One region of the Paenibacillus sp. FSL R7-0198 genome, then DNA from elsewhere that is predicted to be linked to it. Evidence: riboswitches for the same ligand, from Rfam matches in the RefSeq annotation. Region 1 holds a riboswitch; each other region holds the start of a gene.
The links. A riboswitch is a leader RNA that binds a small molecule or an ion and turns the genes downstream of it on or off. The one in region 1 is predicted to bind cyclic di-AMP.
Positions count from the first base shown of each region.

Region 2: another riboswitch for cyclic di-AMP. It lies ahead of MKY87_RS03000 (3D domain-containing protein); the one in region 1 lies ahead of MKY87_RS15990 (ubiquitin-like domain-containing protein).
Region 3: another riboswitch for cyclic di-AMP. It lies ahead of MKY87_RS26235 (C40 family peptidase); the one in region 1 lies ahead of MKY87_RS15990 (ubiquitin-like domain-containing protein).
Region 4: another riboswitch for cyclic di-AMP. It lies ahead of MKY87_RS22910 (hypothetical protein); the one in region 1 lies ahead of MKY87_RS15990 (ubiquitin-like domain-containing protein).

Region 1 covers NZ_JBBOCB010000001.1:3,714,427-3,718,641, forward strand. The annotation lists gene MKY87_RS15980 (HD domain-containing protein) at 1-339, shown strand, start outside; gene MKY87_RS15985 (TatD family hydrolase) at 672-1,442, shown strand; cyclic di-AMP (ydaO/yuaA leader) riboswitch at 1,692-1,945, shown strand; gene MKY87_RS15990 (ubiquitin-like domain-containing protein) at 2,219-3,403, shown strand; gene rnmV (ribonuclease M5) at 3,559-4,104, shown strand; gene rsmA (16S rRNA (adenine(1518)-N(6)/adenine(1519)-N(6))-dimethyltransferase RsmA) at 4,109-4,215, shown strand, end outside.
Region 2 covers NZ_JBBOCB010000001.1:731,944-736,158, reverse strand. The annotation lists gene MKY87_RS03010 (ABC transporter substrate-binding protein/permease) at 1-706, shown strand, start outside; gene MKY87_RS03005 (amino acid ABC transporter ATP-binding protein) at 693-1,415, shown strand; cyclic di-AMP (ydaO/yuaA leader) riboswitch at 1,632-1,828, shown strand; gene MKY87_RS03000 (3D domain-containing protein) at 1,831-2,505, shown strand; gene MKY87_RS02995 (polysaccharide deacetylase family protein) at 2,614-3,405, opposite strand; gene lpdD (prenylated flavin chaperone LpdD) at 3,560-3,901, shown strand; gene MKY87_RS02985 (PspA/IM30 family protein) at 4,014-4,215, shown strand, end outside.
Region 3 covers NZ_JBBOCB010000001.1:5,961,759-5,965,973, reverse strand. The annotation lists tRNA gene MKY87_RS26245 (tRNA-Leu) at 1-47, opposite strand, end outside; gene pelA (pectate lyase) at 180-1,142, opposite strand; cyclic di-AMP (ydaO/yuaA leader) riboswitch at 1,562-1,693, shown strand; gene MKY87_RS26235 (C40 family peptidase) at 1,699-2,163, shown strand; gene MKY87_RS26230 (hypothetical protein) at 2,288-2,989, shown strand; gene MKY87_RS26225 (carboxymuconolactone decarboxylase family protein) at 3,059-3,388, opposite strand; gene MKY87_RS26220 (hypothetical protein) at 3,530-3,748, opposite strand; gene MKY87_RS26215 (hypothetical protein) at 3,868-4,197, opposite strand.
Region 4 covers NZ_JBBOCB010000001.1:5,280,527-5,284,741, reverse strand. The annotation lists gene MKY87_RS22920 (Nramp family divalent metal transporter) at 1-754, shown strand, start outside; gene MKY87_RS22915 (HAD family hydrolase) at 891-1,574, opposite strand; gene MKY87_RS22910 (hypothetical protein) at 1,755-2,153, opposite strand; cyclic di-AMP (ydaO/yuaA leader) riboswitch at 2,269-2,444, opposite strand; gene MKY87_RS22905 (glutathione peroxidase) at 2,817-3,296, shown strand; tRNA gene MKY87_RS22900 (tRNA-Leu) at 3,443-3,525, opposite strand; gene MKY87_RS22895 (urease accessory protein UreF) at 3,951-4,215, shown strand, end outside.

The sequences.
Region 1 (4,215 bases):
AAGTTATATAAGTATGTAGAGCTTGAACAGGTCGACTTGACAATGATGGAAGAGATTCGGGAAGCTTTTGTACAGGCAGGCCTCGATCCCGAATATGATCTTGAAATTGATTTTCCTTCGGATAATCCGTATGATGTGTTTCGTCCGGATGAATCCACAGATAAGCAGATTCTTCTTCTGGATCGACAGGACAATTTACGTGAGTTGTCAGAAGTATCTGACATTGTCCGTTCCATCAGTGGGCTTCACCGAGGGAAACATCATTTGTATTACCCTCAAAACAAGGTGGATGCGATTATTCACGAATTACCGTCACATATACGCCCCTATTTCTTGTAATCATGTGGGTATAATCCGATGAAGAATTTTGATATCAAAACACTTTCTAAAAGAGCTATTTTTCATGATACAGTAATCTGCTTTAATGGGGAGTATATGTAGATCGACATAATTTTGTAAATGCAAGCAGGTAGAATGGGCACAATCAGCAATATATAGATCAGAATATCCGTTTATCTTCTATATATTGTAGTTGTGAAGAAACAAACGTAATGATGTAATACACAGATACCCAAAATGTTTTATGTATGAGTCATTGAATTATTGAATTTTACAAATTGAATTTTGATAAAGAAGATAGTCGTTATTTCGACATGAAGGGAGATACAAACATGATGCTGTTCGACACACATACACATCTGGATGCACCACAATTCGACGAGGACCGCGAGGACATGATTCAGCGTGCTGTGGATGCAGGAGTTGGTCGCATGATCAACATTGGCTTTAACCGGGAGACGATTCCAACCACAATGAAACTCGCTGAAACATATGACTTTATCTATGCAGCTGTAGGGTGGCATCCAGTAGATGCGATCACTATGCAGGAGGGTGATTTGGAGTGGATTGCATCTTTATGCAAGCATGAAAAAGTGGTTGCGATCGGTGAGATTGGATTGGATTATCACTGGGATACTTCACCGAAGGAAATACAGCATCGCGTATTACGACAACAAATTGCTTTGGCGCGTGAAGTGAACATGCCGATTGTCATCCATAATCGGGATGCACATGAGGATATCATAAGAATTTTGCGTGAAGAGAAGGCGGGTGAGGTTGGTGGTGTAATGCACTCGTTCTCGGGCAGCTGGGAAACAGCGAAAAGTTGTCTCGATATGGGCTTCCATCTCTCTTTCGGAGGACCGATCACATTCAAAAATGCAAAGCAGCCCAAAGAGGTGCTGGCGAAGGTTCCTATGGACCGGTTTTTCATTGAAACAGATGCTCCATATTTGACACCTCACCCTTATCGTGGGAAGCGAAATGAGACAGCGCATGTACGTCTGGTTGCAGAGGCAGCAGCGGAAATTAAAGGCATTTCGGTGGAGGAAATTGCTGCAATAACAACCAAAAATGCCATGGAACGATTTGGAATTCGTTAAAAAAACGAGCAAATGAGGTGAAAAAGGCAGGTAAGCGGAGGTAATTTGCCCTTTGCTCCAAATAAATCAAGAATATTACAATATTTTAACCAAATATTCAGAAAAACGTACTTGATCAACGCTTTACAACATGCATCAAAACAGGATATCATCTTTTCAGTGAATTGTTGTGCGGAAAATTGGACAGATGTTCGGGGGATGAACAAAGGGACACTTTCCGATGAAACAATGAAACAACATTACTTTCATGAATCAGTCTCGCTGAGTCTCCGTTAACGGAGAGCGGGGGAACCAATAGGGCTTAAACATCGGTGTATTTGGCCGATGCGCAACGTTCGCTGACCCAAAAGCAGCGAAGGGAACTGCGAAGCCGTATTTGATTTCTTCTTTGGGTCTCGGGGTGAATTCAAGGGCGTCCGCCATGAGCGGGTGACCTAAGATAGGGCGGCTCTCTTTCGCCCGAACCCGACAGCTAACCTCGCAAGCGGAAAAAGAGAGGCAACCTCGTGCATGAATTTCCGATATTCAGAATCATTCGGAAGCCACGAAAGAGTTCCTCTTACACTCTTTCTTTGGCTTTTTTGTTTTTGAATAAAAGAAATATTGTCATCATACGGTAGGTATTCAGGAGGATGACATCATGTTGCGAAGATTGATTCATGGTGCAGAACCGGATTATGTTGGTCCAATCTGTGTTCTGTAGAAAATTTGGTATAGTCACGTCAAAGACATCATGCATTACTTTAGACGGCGAGGCTATGAAGGAGGACGGAGAAGTGGGCACATTCCAACCAGAAGAGACCCATGAGTCACGATCATCCAGTAAGTCTTTCGCGTTGCGGTGGAAGCATGAGAACATGCGTCAAATGGCATTGATCGCGATTTTCTCAATTGCGCTTACAATCATGATCTTGTTAGTCGTTTACGGTCAGGCCGGGAAACAAATTTCACTGGTTATTGATGGCAAAGCTCAGGTGGTAGAGACTCGTACAGGAATGCTTCAGGAAATGCTGGAGGAGCAGTCGATCACAGTCAGCCCTCACGATAAGGTATCCATGTCCATGAATGGGGCGATTACAGATGGAGACCGAATCGTTATTGAGCGGGCCGTTCCAGTCAACATTACGGCAGACGGAGACACCAAGACTCTGTATACAACGGATTCATCGGTAGAAGATGCAATTCAAAAATCAGGTATTCAAGTTGAGAGTAATGATAAAGTGTATCCGGCGCTTGGAACTGCCATCAAAGCGGATATGAAGATCCGTGTAGTGCGCGTAACAAAGCGTACAGTGGAGGTAGAGCAGCCAATCGCTTACAAAGTCATTAAAACGGCTGACCCTAGCTTGTACAAAGGGGATAACCGTGTCGTTGTAAACGGCAAAGAAGGCACACTTGTACAGCATATCGAAAAGGTATTTCAGGATGGAGAATTGGTCTCCAAAAAAATGGTCGGCAAATCTGTCGCGAATAATCGTGTAGATAAAGTGATCGCTGTCGGCACCAAAGCAAAACCGGTCGTGAAAGAACCTGTGATTCAGACCGTATCGGCTCAAACTTCAACAACCAAAAAGGCTACAACAACGAACTCGAAGAAAACATCTGCCTCGGGCAGCAAAGTCATTACCGTATCCGGGACTTCTTTTAAATACTCAAAAGTACTTAAAAATGTATCCATGACTGCCTACTCTTCCGAAGAGCCTGGCATTGGAACTAAAACAGCTTCCGGTACTCGTGTAACGGAAGGGCGCACCATTGCGGTTGATCCCAAAGTCATTCCAATTGGCTGGTGGGTATATATCGAAGGTCTGGGATTCCGTCGTGCGGAAGATACAGGCGGTGCCATTAAAGGCAACAAAATTGATGTATATTATGACAGTGTGAAGCATGCCCTGAATTTTGGACGTAAGAAAGGCAAGACGGTCTACGTGATCGGTCCGGTGAAGCCGGAAGCGAACTAAAATCGTTTTACTTTGAAATGGGAATGCTATAAAATAGTTGCATGAATGATTCATGCGGAATATGCGGCGGAGGAGTCTGAATTCAGTCTCCCCCGCCGTTTGGCAGAGAAGAGGATATTCCTCTTCTTTTTGCGTTAGAAAGGAAGAAATGGAACATGATAAAAGAAGTCATTGTGGTGGAAGGCCGTGACGATACGGTAGCCATCCGTCGGGCCGTTGAAGCCGATACAATAGAAACAGGTGGCTCAGCAATCAACCAACGCATTCTGAAGCGGATTGCGCTTGCTCAGGAGAGACGGGGAGTCATTGTACTGACAGATCCGGATCATGCTGGCGAACGCATTCGTAAAATTATTGCGAACAAGGTGCCTGGCTGCAAACATGCCTTCATTCCGGAAGCCGATGCAACGCGCAAAGGGGACATTGGGGTGGAGAATGCCTCACCGGAGGCGATCCGTCATGCTCTGGCGCGCGTACATACTTCATACGAAGGTGCTCCGAGCCTGATTGATTGGGAGGACCTGATCGCGGCAGGACTTATCGTGCATCCGCAGGCTGCTGCACGTCGCATGGAGATGGGCAATCTGCTGGGCATCGGTTATTGTAACGGGAAGCAGTTCCACAAACGTCTCAGTGTATTTCAGATTACACGGGAAGAGTTCTCTACAGCATTAGCGCAAATTGAACGTGAAGGATTGTGAGCATATGAAGGACATGGAAGAGACGATAGAAATTGCAACGCCCAAGCGAACGAAAGAGATTATTCAAAGACACGGATTCTCATTCAAGAAAAGTCTGGGTCAGAACTTTCT
Region 2 (4,215 bases), 3.0 Mb from region 1:
GACGGACGCCAGCCTCTTGATGGCGGATAAAGCGAACAAATCACAAAATATTTTCCAAGTATTCTGGGAGTACAAAAGTTTCTATGCTACAGGTGTAGGATACACACTTCTGTTGTCTGCACTTGGGGTTATCTTCGGGGTAATTATTGGATTGATCATCTGTTTGTTCCGTTTGCATGACGCCGCAATCTTGCGCTGGATTGGTACAGCTTACGTTGAAGTGATTCGTGGCACACCGATGCTGGTACAATTAATGATTATTTACTATGGTTTTTCTCTGAGCTTTGGCATTAACTTTACTGCACTTCAGGCAGGTATCATTACACTTTCAATCAATAGTGGTGCCTATCTGGCGGAGATTTTCCGTGCAGGTATCCAAGGTGTGGATCGTGGTCAGTTGGAGGCAGCTCGTTCCTTAGGTATGGGAAGAGGCGATGCGATGCGTTATATCATATTGCCACAGGCCTTCAAAGCTGTATTACCTGCGATCGGTAATGAATTCATTACCATCATCAAAGAATCCTCCATTATCTCGGTTATCGGTATGGTGGACATTATGTATCAGGCAAGTGTGGTCAAAAACATTACGTATCAAGGCTTGAGTCCATTTTTGATTGCGGCAGCCATCTACTTTGTATTAACGTTCATTTTGTCCAAGCTGCTGGGACGACTGGAAAGGAAGTTGAGTGCAAGTGATAGACGTTAGACAATTACACAAATCTTATGGAAATAACGATGTGCTTAAGGGCATTAACGTGACGATTGGTAAAGGTGAGGTAGTCGTCGTCATCGGTCCTTCCGGTTCAGGTAAAAGTACTTTCTTGCGTTGTTTGAACCTGCTGGAGAAGCCCACCTCAGGAGAGATTGATTTTGAAGGCGTGTCAATCACGGACCCCAAGCACAACATTAACGCAACTCGTGAGAAAATGGGCATGGTGTTTCAGCACTTCAACCTGTTCCCGCACAAAACGGTACAGCAAAACATTACGATTGCCCCGATTAAAGTAAAGAAACAATCCACTCAGGAAGCGGAGAAAATTGCTGCTGATCTGCTGAACACCGTGGGCTTGTACGATAAAAAAGATACATTCCCGAATCAGCTGTCCGGTGGACAGAAGCAGCGGATCGCCATTGCTAGAGCATTGGCCATGCAGCCGCATGTCATGCTGTTTGACGAGCCTACTTCGGCACTGGACCCCGAGATGGTCGGCGAAGTGCTGGATGTCATGAAACGTCTTGCAGAAGGCGGGATGACGATGGTCATCGTAACACATGAGATGGGTTTTGCACGTGAAGTGGGAGACCGAATCCTGTTCATGGATGGCGGGGTTATTGTGGAAGAGGGAACACCTGATGAGGTATTTGGAGCTCCAAAAAATTCACGTACACGTGATTTTCTTGCCAAAGTACTCTAAATGAAGTGTCAAATAGCGTTACTGACTTAGAGTCGGTAACGCTATTTTTTTGTGCGCATTAATCACTTATAGATTTGAAAAGTAACTTTTCTGTTACCAAATGTAAAGGAATCAGGTCGTCCAACATTTCTAAAGTATCCTGTATTCTTACATATGCTTACATGTTAAAACCATTTGGTAAGAATTACTACAAGTTAAGGTTACAAAATTGTGATATATTGAACTCTGCCGAAACTTCCGGACAGGGAGTGCGGGGGATGTAACGATGCAGATTGTGCAGGGGGAAGATCTACAGCACACTGCTTGGGGTGAATTAGGGGTACATAACGTTTCAAATGTAATGAAGAACCTATAGGGTGGGCTCCTCATCCGAATCCGACAACTAACTTCGCAGGCACAATGAGGGAGGAAGACCATGATTAACAAGAAACGTATAGCCAAAACAGCAGTAGCATTATTGACAACAGCAATGCTCATTCAAGCCGTTCCGGCTCACGCCGATTCAGTTCATGTGGCCAAAGAAGGGGATACCTTCTACACCTTATCAAAACAATATGGAGTAGCAATCAACACGTTGGTTAAAGCAAACAACGACATTTCGCCTTACAACATTTATGATGGTTTGAAAATTACGATTCCCGGTAAGGCAAACAATGTAGCAGCAGCTGCGGCAACGGAGAGCAAGACCCAAGCGAAGACTGTTACTACAGCAAGCTTGGACGTTAACACAGATAACAAAGTTGTTCAGGCTTGGGGTAAAACATTCGATTACAGCAAAGCTGTGAACGTAAAAGCAACGGCATACTCTGCAGATCCGTCTGAAAATGGAGGATGGGGTGCTGTGGATTACTTCGGCAATGATCTTGAACTGGGTACGATCGCAGTTGATCCAAGTGTGATTCCACTCGGAACCAAAGTACTGGTAACCGGTCACAGCCATCCGGGATTGCCAAAACAGGCTTTTGTAGCTACAGCTCGTGATGTGGGCGGTGCAATCAAGGGTCACCGGATTGATATCTTTATCCCGGGTAGCAAACAGTCTGTAAGCACATTTGGTTTTCAGGATATCGAGCTGTACATTCTGAAGTAGAGAGATCATAACATTTAAAATGAATTCAAACAGGGTGTCTGCCAGTCGCTAATCTGCGATTGAACAGCACCCTTTTAATATTCGCATTTATTTGTTATCACGGTCATCCTAATCTTTGGCCTTTGGCAATCCCAACATCTCGTCCAAGGTGACCAGTTCATATCCCCGGTTACGCAGTTCTTCAATGATTTCAGGCAATGCCTCAATCGTACCGTTCAGGTTAGATCCCACACCGCCTCCTGCATGTTGCAGAACGATGGAGCCAGGTTTCACGGCAGATAGGATGTTATCCTTCACCTCTTCCTTGGAGAGGCCTTTCCAGTCCAGTGAGTCAACGTTCCAGTTCACAATGCTATAGTGTTGTCTAGCTGCCCATTGCAGCTGTTCTTCATTAATGTCTCCATAAGGCGGCCGAATCATCTTGGGCGTATATCCCGCTAAATGTCGAATAATATCCCCGGTATGTAAAATTTGTTTGCGAAAGGCATTCATCGACAGCTTACTGAATTCAGGATGATTGTAGCTGTGATTACCAACCAAATGCCCTTCCTTAACGATGCGTTTCACCAGATCCGGATGTTTCTCAGCACGACTACCCACGATGAAGAATGTAGCTCTGACATTGTATTTCTTCAATACATCCAGCACTTGTGGAGTAAACCGTGGATCAGGTACATCATCAAAAGTCAGTGCAACCTTCTTTGTTGAAGGACCATTGGTTTTGAACGTATCGGCATATTTTTGACGTAACTGTCCCAATGTCAGTTGTTCTTCTTCAGCAGAATCCGAACCTGATACTGATTCAATTGACGGGCTTGAGACATCCCGCGATGAAACTGGAGCATGATATCCCCCGAGAAAAATAACGATAACCATCAGCATAATGAGGCGTACGCGCATAATAACGGCCTCCTTTTCCAAAATGACGTTCTCCTTGGTATGCCCGGGGGTTCCATAAAATATGCGTAGTGTGAGAAGTTTCATTGCGGATTTAGCTTATGACAGCCATAATTCCTCCATATATAACATATAGAAAAGGATAGGTGGATAGGATATGAGTACATATGATTTGAAATCCATACGTTTACAGGTGATTGAAGCAGGAGAGGATAAGGTTTTTCTCGTTACCGGAGGAAAGGCGCATATTGGCGCCGTAGCCACGTTCTACGTGGATCATGAGCGCGTAAGCGGGACGACGGTACATATTCCTGGGCATAAGGAACAAGAGCTGTGTGAGCGACTTGCCCGAAAGGCTGCCCTGCAGCTGAAAGTAACCGTTACGGTGATCATGGGTATCCATTTTGATTCCATCACGCGGATGCAGATCGACGAAATCGTGCAGACTGCAGAGAGGCTGATGGAGGATCATCTGAACAAGGATAAACGATCTTCCTAACATAAAGAGCAATCGCATGTTTTGATTTTATTTGCTAAAATTGAAACGAGTTGTAGATTGTTACGTATGTATGTTTATATACGATGTAATATCGACTAGGAGGAATAACATAATGTCCATTTTCAAACGATTGCGTGATTTAACAATGTCTAACGTTAACGCCATTATTGACAAGGCGGAAGATCCAATCAAGATGACGGACCAATATATCCGTGACATGCAAGAGGACCTGGAAGATGCGGAGAAAGCAGTAGCTCAACAGATCGCCATTGAGAAGAAATTCAAGCAGTTATTCGAAGAGCAGGAAGCACTTG
Region 3 (4,215 bases), 2.2 Mb from region 1:
CCACACGGACCTGAACCGTGCGCGTCTGCCAATTCCGCCACGACCGCATATTGTATCTCCACCATCAATATCGGCGACAATAAATAATATATCATGCGGAATCTATCATGTCAACACTGAAAATAATAACAATAAAACCCGAACCAGACGTCGATTCGGGCTTTACCTTTAACTACAAATTAAAGCTTGGAAGGCCAGTTGCCATACCATGCATAACCGCCTCTTCTTTCTTTATCAATATCACTTAATTTGTATTTAACTACCCCGTCACGACCAATAAAGATTGGTTTATCTGTTCCGATCTCATAGAAGCGTGCCCAAATCGGTGCAGCTTTGGAATCAGCGATAATTTTACTATCTCCATTAGCTCTTTCATACTTGTAACCCGTAATTTTCACCTTGTTAAACCAAGCCTCCGCTCCTTTAATGGATGCGGTAATTTTAGCGTTAGCAGGTCTGGTTTTCAGAAATTTAACAATCGTTACACTCTCTCCAGCTGTCAGCGATGGCACTTCGTAGATTCTTGCGCTCGCTGGTTTAAGGGAACTGGAATCATGTTGTTGTCCCCATGCTGTCAGCTTACCACCTGAAACGACTTGTGTATTCAGAATCGCCTCCACACCTTTGGCAACTGAATTTTTACTGCGATTAGCAAGTGTGCTGTCGATAAATGAGAAATCACCTTTGCGTGCCGCTACTTCATCCAACATGATCATTACATTAATCATGGCATCATCATTGTAAGTGATATGCTTGTGATATCCAGAGCTTTGGTAAACTTGTGGCCATCCGCCGTTTGAATACTGCATGTTGATCAAAAAGTTAATTCCTTTGATTGCAGCTGTGGAGTATCGCGGATCATTCGTCTTTTTAAATTCCTTCGCCAATCTTCTAATTTCTGAGTATGTAGCCTTGTTGTCTATCGTGGACTTCGCCCACTCTCCACTTGTCTGTTTATAATCTTTTCTCCAACCTCCATCCGGCAGCTGGTTCTTCAAAACATCTGAAATACTCGCTGTAGTACCCGATGCATCCGCAGCAGATACCGTCCCTACAGGGAGAACTGCCATTCCAACTGCTGAGAACACCATCGTACATGCCAGGACAAAAGTAATTATTTTCTTCGCTTTCAAATGTAACACTCTCCTATGTTCGTTTTTATAAATCTGCCACTTCTACTTTACCTATGATAAGCGTCCCCAAACCTCCTTTATTTGTATTTATCGCATAATAAAATCAATTTTAATCCAATATGTGGATTGGATAATCAGATAATATGCAAAAAATCGATTTTTGTCAATATATGCAACTTAATGAATATAATCTCTCTAATTCTACATAACGGGATAGTTCTTTTAACTCATGACAAACCTATTTATTTATCCAAATTCGTCTTAAACGAATCAATAATGACGTTTTTGTCATGAATGATACCCAAACTTAATCCCTTCTTTCATATAAAAACCTTAATTCCGCTAACATTGAGGTATTACGAAGGGTTTTAAATGGGTTTGACAATTACGCATTTATGCAATATAGTTTCAAATAGTTACAAAAACTTAATTATTCATTGCCGAGTTTCATGTTTGAAAACGGGGGAACCAATTTGGGTGAATTATTCTTATACATAGGAAATATAGGGAACCTTCTACCGAACCCTTAGCTAACTCCGTAGGCATCGAAGGGAGAACATTGATTTTGAAAAAACTGATTATCTCCATTTTTGGAGCAGCTGTATTATTTACATCCGGGGCAACAAGCACAGAGGCAAGCAGTATCAACTCCGTAGTGAACAACATGACAGGTATTCCTTACAAATGGGGTGGCACGACTGTAGCCGGCTTTGACTGTTCTGGTTTTATGAGATATCTTTTCAACAAATACAGCATTGAATTGCCACGTACTTCTCAGCAGCAAGCCAAAGCAGGTACTCCGGTAGCCAAAAGTAATGTTCGGACAGGTGATCTGGTGTTCTTTAATACAACAGGCAAAGGCATTTCACATACAGGTGTATATATCGGCGGCGGACAATTCGCTCATGCCTCCAGCAGTAAAGGTGTAAGCATCACAAAGTTATCGAATCCATACTTCAATGACCGCTATGTAACAGCACGTCGGGTAACTGGACAGTTTATGTATGATAAAATGTTGGGTAAAATGTAATTCACATACAAAAAGGCATCGGTTATTAACCGGATGCCTTTTTTGTTTAACCATTTTTTGTCTTCAACTGCTTTCTTAAACAATGTAAAATGTTTTAGGAAATAAAAGGAGATGAGGAGAACAATTGAAAAAGTTAATGTTTGTTTTAAGTTTTGCTATTTTAGTAATAGGTAGTTTAGGATGCAGTAGCGAGAACGAAAAAGATTTTAGAGATGTTTCATGGGGTACCAAGATCGACAAAGTCATTTCAACTGAAGAAAAGAACGGTAACTCAGGTTATGAAGAGGACGTACATAATGAACATGAGAAAAGTATCGAATATTCTAATCTTGTAGTTCTGGGTAAGAAAGCAGATGCTAAATACGTTTTCACTGATTTATTAGACAATGATAGCATTCTGGAAATGATGGAAGAAGGAAAGGAATTATCAGAGGAATTAAATAACCCCAATACAACAGAAACAAGGAAAGAAGAGATATACAAAATAATGGACCAGCGCCTTGAAGAAATGGAAAATGCAGCAGATGAATATCCATTAGATGACTTCTTGCTCCACGAGGCCACATATTATTTTGGCATGTTAAATAGTCAGGATTCTGATGAAATTCTGGAAGAGCTAACGAATAAATATGGTCAGCCTGGAAGCAAGACCTTCGATAATTCCATTATATATCTCTGGGATACTGATCGCTCTAAGATTGAATTTCGTCCTGAACGGTACTCCACAATAAACTATACAGCAAACTACTCCGTTATGGAGAAATTTGCTGATGTGGACAAGTATAATAAAAAAGCAAACAGTAAAGAAAGTAAAAACGATCTTTAAAAAACAGGGTTATACTCCCATATTGAAGGGAAGTATAACCCTGTTACTTTTTCACAATGTTTTTTTATATTAATGTAGCGCCTTCTGCACTCGCATCGCGCCCTGAGACAGAGCATGTCCGCCTCCTACAGCTCCGGCCACGGCTACGGTCTCCATGATCTCCTGATCTGTAGCGCCCTTGGCACGGGCTTCTTCTACATGGTAGAAAGTACATACCTCATTGTTGGCAAACAATCCAATGCCGAGCGCAATGAGCTGTTTTGTCTTGGCATCAATCACGCCAGGTTGGAAACATTCTCCCGTAAACTCATGATATGACTTCACCACACCTGGCAGTACATCGCTTAATGCTCCAATCTGATCCTTGTAGGCATGAACTTTATCATTCATCAATGTCATCGCTTGTAGCACACCCTCTCGGCTATAGTTACAGATCTTCCTCACTGTACCTATCTTCTCTCCCGAGTGAGTCAATTATGCCAACAAATCATGGTAATTCCAAACATTTAACGCTCATGGCTCTGCCATAATTATAAACTGTTACTCACTAAGTGGACTCTGGCGCGGCTCGCTGAACAGCTGATATCGGTAACCGCGATCCAGCTTGACGACACGTCGATTCTGACGACGGATAAGTACCTGCTCGCCATCCCAGGCAACAACAATCCCGGTTACATCGTTAGATTCCAGCTCGTCCCGTACTACTCTTACTTTCTCACCTGACAGACGCAGGGCGTCCAGTTCTGTATCACTGATCATCTTCATGGCTCCTATATTCCAAATTTATTTACAAAAAGAGACCTAAATGAAATGTCATTTAGGTCTCACGTGACTGTATTGGACTGTCATGTCATTCGAAATTATGTCCCGACTGAAAGTTACCGCTGCGCGTGCTCTTTGCTGTCGTTCTTCTCGAACCAAAAATCAAGCACTTTGGCGGACATCACACGTTCTTCAAGGTACTCCACTTGATGCGGTGTAAATTGTTCTTTCCAAGAGAAGGACAACTCTTCGCACAAGCCTACAATCGTCAGTAATTCTGACCAGGCAACATAGCGTTTGTACCAGAAAAATTGAGGATGTTCAATCATATAGGGATAAAGGTCATCGAATTCCGTATGTTTACAATCCAGGGCACGTTCAAAATGAACTTTCGATTCCGCCAGCTTATCATTAAAAAATTGTTCTGTTGCCGGTTGGTTCCCCATGGTGTTGCCTCCTCTCCC
Region 4 (4,215 bases), 1.6 Mb from region 1:
AAAACCGGATATGGGCGGTGTTCTCCATGGTTTTGTACCAAATGTTGAGATTCTACAAAACCCGGCTATGCTCTATATCGCCATTGGTATTATCGGAGCAACCGTGATGCCGCATAATCTGTACCTGCATTCTTCCATTGTGCAGACCCGTCAGATTGAACAGACACCACAGGGTAAAAAAGAAGCTATTCGGTACTCGACCATGGACTCGACAATCGCACTGACACTTGCCCTGTTCATCAATGCGGCCATCCTGATTGTATCTGCTGCTGTATTCCACAGTGCTGGTATGACACAGGTTGCTGAGATCGCAGATGCGTACCATCTGCTGACACCTCTATTGGGTACTACGGTTGCAAGTATTCTGTTCGGTGTGGCGCTGTTAGCATCAGGCCAGAACTCTACCCTTACAGGTACACTCGCCGGGCAGATTGTTATGGAAGGTTTCCTGAACATTCGAATTCCCGCTTGGCTGCGCAGACTGGTCACACGTCTGATCGCCATCATCCCGGCGGTAATTGTCACAGCCATTGCAGGAGAACATGGCACAGAAGAACTGCTCATTTTGAGCCAGGTCGTGCTGTCGCTTCAATTGCCCTTTGCTGTAATTCCCCTGGTGATGTTCACGAGTGATAAAAAAAGCATGGGTGCATTCGCCAACAAATTGTGGCTCAAAATCATCTCATGGGTCATTGCCGCGATTATCGTTGTGCTGAATGTATATCTGATCATTCAGACGATTCGGTTATTCTAATCTCGTTCTTATTGACCAAATACTAAAAAGGCTGATCAACTCCGGTATTCAATACCAAGTTGATCAGCCTTTATTGTTGCAGTACTGCAGCGTGTTTCCTTTTATAGTAAAACGCTAAACTCTAATAAACAATTATCTAATCCTGATTGGGCACCAGTAACGGCAGGAGTTCATCCAATGAATTAACAGTCCAATCCGCACGTTCCTCATCCGATCGGTCTGGCTGGAATCTTCCGTAACCCTGCATAATTCGAATCGTAAGCATGCCCAGCTTCCGAGCAGGTATAATGTCGTTATCGATCCGATCCCCAACCATGACGGCTTCCTCCGGTTCACAGCCGGCCTGTTTCAAGGCTACAGCGTATAACTCAGGGTCTGGCTTGGACACACCTTCTTCAGCAGAACAGGCCAGAACATCAACATACTTCCGCAAGCCGTAGCTCTCCAGTCTCTCTTCCGTTCCAGGACTCTGATTGGCAATAATGCCAATGCGATAATGCCGTGACAACTGCTGAAGAACGGAATCCGCTGAAGGAAAAGGACGTTCAAGATCTTTTTGAAACTTCAACTTGTCCTGAATCTGTTTCTGGTGTCCCTCGTCTTCAACGAATGTGCGAATCGCCACTCTCATAGGCCATTGCTCATATTTCTGGTAACAGTTCGCGAACAGTTCGCGTACCGCCTCAATTGTCACCGGATACCCCAAAGCACAGGCTTCACGGACGAACTGTCCGATAATATCATCAACCGGCTCCCATTCATCCACCAGTGTATCTCCAACATCAAAAAACAACCACTTTAATCCACCCACATCCGGCACGCCAATTCCTCCTTGTAAGCCACAGGCAATCTAAAAGTTCGTGTTCAAAAAGTCTTGAACTACCTTTAAAACCATAAAAAAGAAGACTCACCATCTTGCATGAGTCTCCTCAAACTTCCGTTTATCGATACATTCAATTATAACAGGCACCTTACACCTGAGCAATCACAAGCTATGGCATTAACCATTGAGGAGAAAGCCAACTTCCCCATTGAGCGAATATACAATCCGGTCTGCGCCCATGCCCCGATAGATGCCCTTAGGATGACTCTGCTCCGTAATGACGCACAGGGATTTCGATGTCCATGAACGGCAGATCTGTAAATAACGACAGGTTAGATTCAGGCTGTTCTCGAAAATAAACACGTTGCCTACGCTGCCCTGCGGCAAAAACCATTTTTGAGCTGCAGCCGTATTCATGCGAATGACATGTTCGACTCCGATTCTACGGAGTCTGCGCTCTTCCCCTGCACTGTTGGTTAGAACGGCAAACGGCATTTTTTTGTACATTAGTAATTTGATAAATTTGCGTCCTGCTTCATTTGGAGCAGTCACTAAGATCATCTCAGTATCCATCATTCGTTCCTCCCTTGGCGTGAAAAGACAACAAAAAAGAAGCGTGGGGGACCAAGGCCTCCCGAACGCTTCTTAAAGAACCCATGGCGAAAACGCCATGAACCAGCGTACGGCTTGTTGCCTCTCCCTTTAACGCTTACGAGGTTAGCTGACGGATTCGGGCGCGAGAGTCGCCCTATTTCCGGCTGTCACCGGAAAATTCACCCCATGAATGCCTACTGTCCTGGACAGCGCATTCTGTTGGTTCCCCCGTTTTCCACTCATCAATGAATGGAAACTCAGCGATTAAAACATCGTTCGTATATCTTAAGGATAAGATCGAGCGATATTATCGTTTGTTTCGTTTTTCAGGTACAATTTAGTTTAAATTGAAATTACGTTATGAATCATACACCCGTGCCATGATGGTGTAAAGTCCGCACAGATCACCGAATCGACAGATTTTCGGCAATACTCACATATAATAGCGCTTACAACAAGGTCATACTCTATCCATCTCTTTAAATCTATCTAATTCTCACTCTGACGAAAATCACTTCGCAATTCATTCACGTATTCTGCACAACTTGCCTGTTTTGGTGCTTTTAACACCATATTAGTTTTGCAATATTTAATTGCAACCAATATAATAGAAGATATAAGAGTAAATAAATGGAGGCGATTTAGATGACAGTCTACGATTACAAAGTGAATACCCTTCGCGGTCAAGAAGTTGAAATGTCCGACTACCGTGACAAAGTGCTCCTGATTGTGAATACGGCAAGCTCATGCGGACTTACCCCTCAATTCAAAGGTCTGCAAGAATTGCAAGACAAGTTCCAGGATGCGCCATTTGAAGTCCTTGGTTTTCCAAGTAACCAGTTTGCACAGGAAAAAGGTTCTTCCGATGATATTGCCGAGTTCTGTCAGATGAATTATGGCGTAAGCTTCCCTATGTTTGAGAAAATTGATGTGAACGGCTCAAGCGCTCACCCTCTCTTCCAGCACCTTAGCACAGAAGCTCCTGGCCTGCTCGGCTCCAAAGCAATCAAATGGAATTTCACCAAATTCCTTGTGGATCAGAACGGACAGGTCATTAAACGGTATGCTCCCAAAACAACACCGGACAAGATTGAAGAAGATATCAAGAACTTGCTGCAAAAATAATACATTGGCCACCCGTAGCCGGAAGGTAGAGCACCATTGCCCCGGTATGGATGGCCTTTTTTCTCAACTTTGATGTCAGACTGTTAAAAAAACAAAAAAAAGAAGCTTTCCATTAATGGAAAGCTTCTTCTTAATCGTTCATATGATGCGGTCGAGAGGACTCGAACCTCCACGGGCATACGCCCACTACCCCCTCAAGATAGCGTGTCTGCCATTCCACCACGACCGCATGTCGTAAATAATCGGCAACAGAATTGATTATACCGGGTTCAGAACTAAAAGTAAAGTATTTTTTAATACTTCTTTTACAGCTAGGCATTTTCCACAAAAAACGCATATTCTCGTCATCTTTACCCATGAACTGCATACATTAGATTTGATCCCCTCCTTTCCGGATTGAACTGATCTTATTGATTCATTTATATCTAGTCCTCCCTGCACTTCGCAGATATTTAACCTTATATGTTATATAAAATAACACAAATATTGAATCCCAGATTTAATCCATTAAATTTCACGGATACTATTGACAAAAAGCGGACATTTATGGGATGATAACTATCATATAATTCGGATTTTTAAACATAAAGCAAACAAAAAGGAATATAAATGTCACTTTAAGTGACATTTAACGAACACAGGAGGCGAATGATTGTGAACCGTGGGAATAAGCTGCTCGATTATGTCAAACTGCTTGATTCCTCTATTCAGGTTGGAGGGTTCACCCATTCCTTCGGCATGGATATCCATATCAGGGAGGGTACCATTCGTAATGCTGAAGATCTCGAATCATTCATGCGTTGTCAGTTGCATCCGAGCATCGTTCGTCTAGAAGGCATGGCCATCAAAGGCATCTATACCGCAGCAGATCACAAGGATACATGGCGGATAGCTCTAATCGACAAGCTCGTTCATGTTC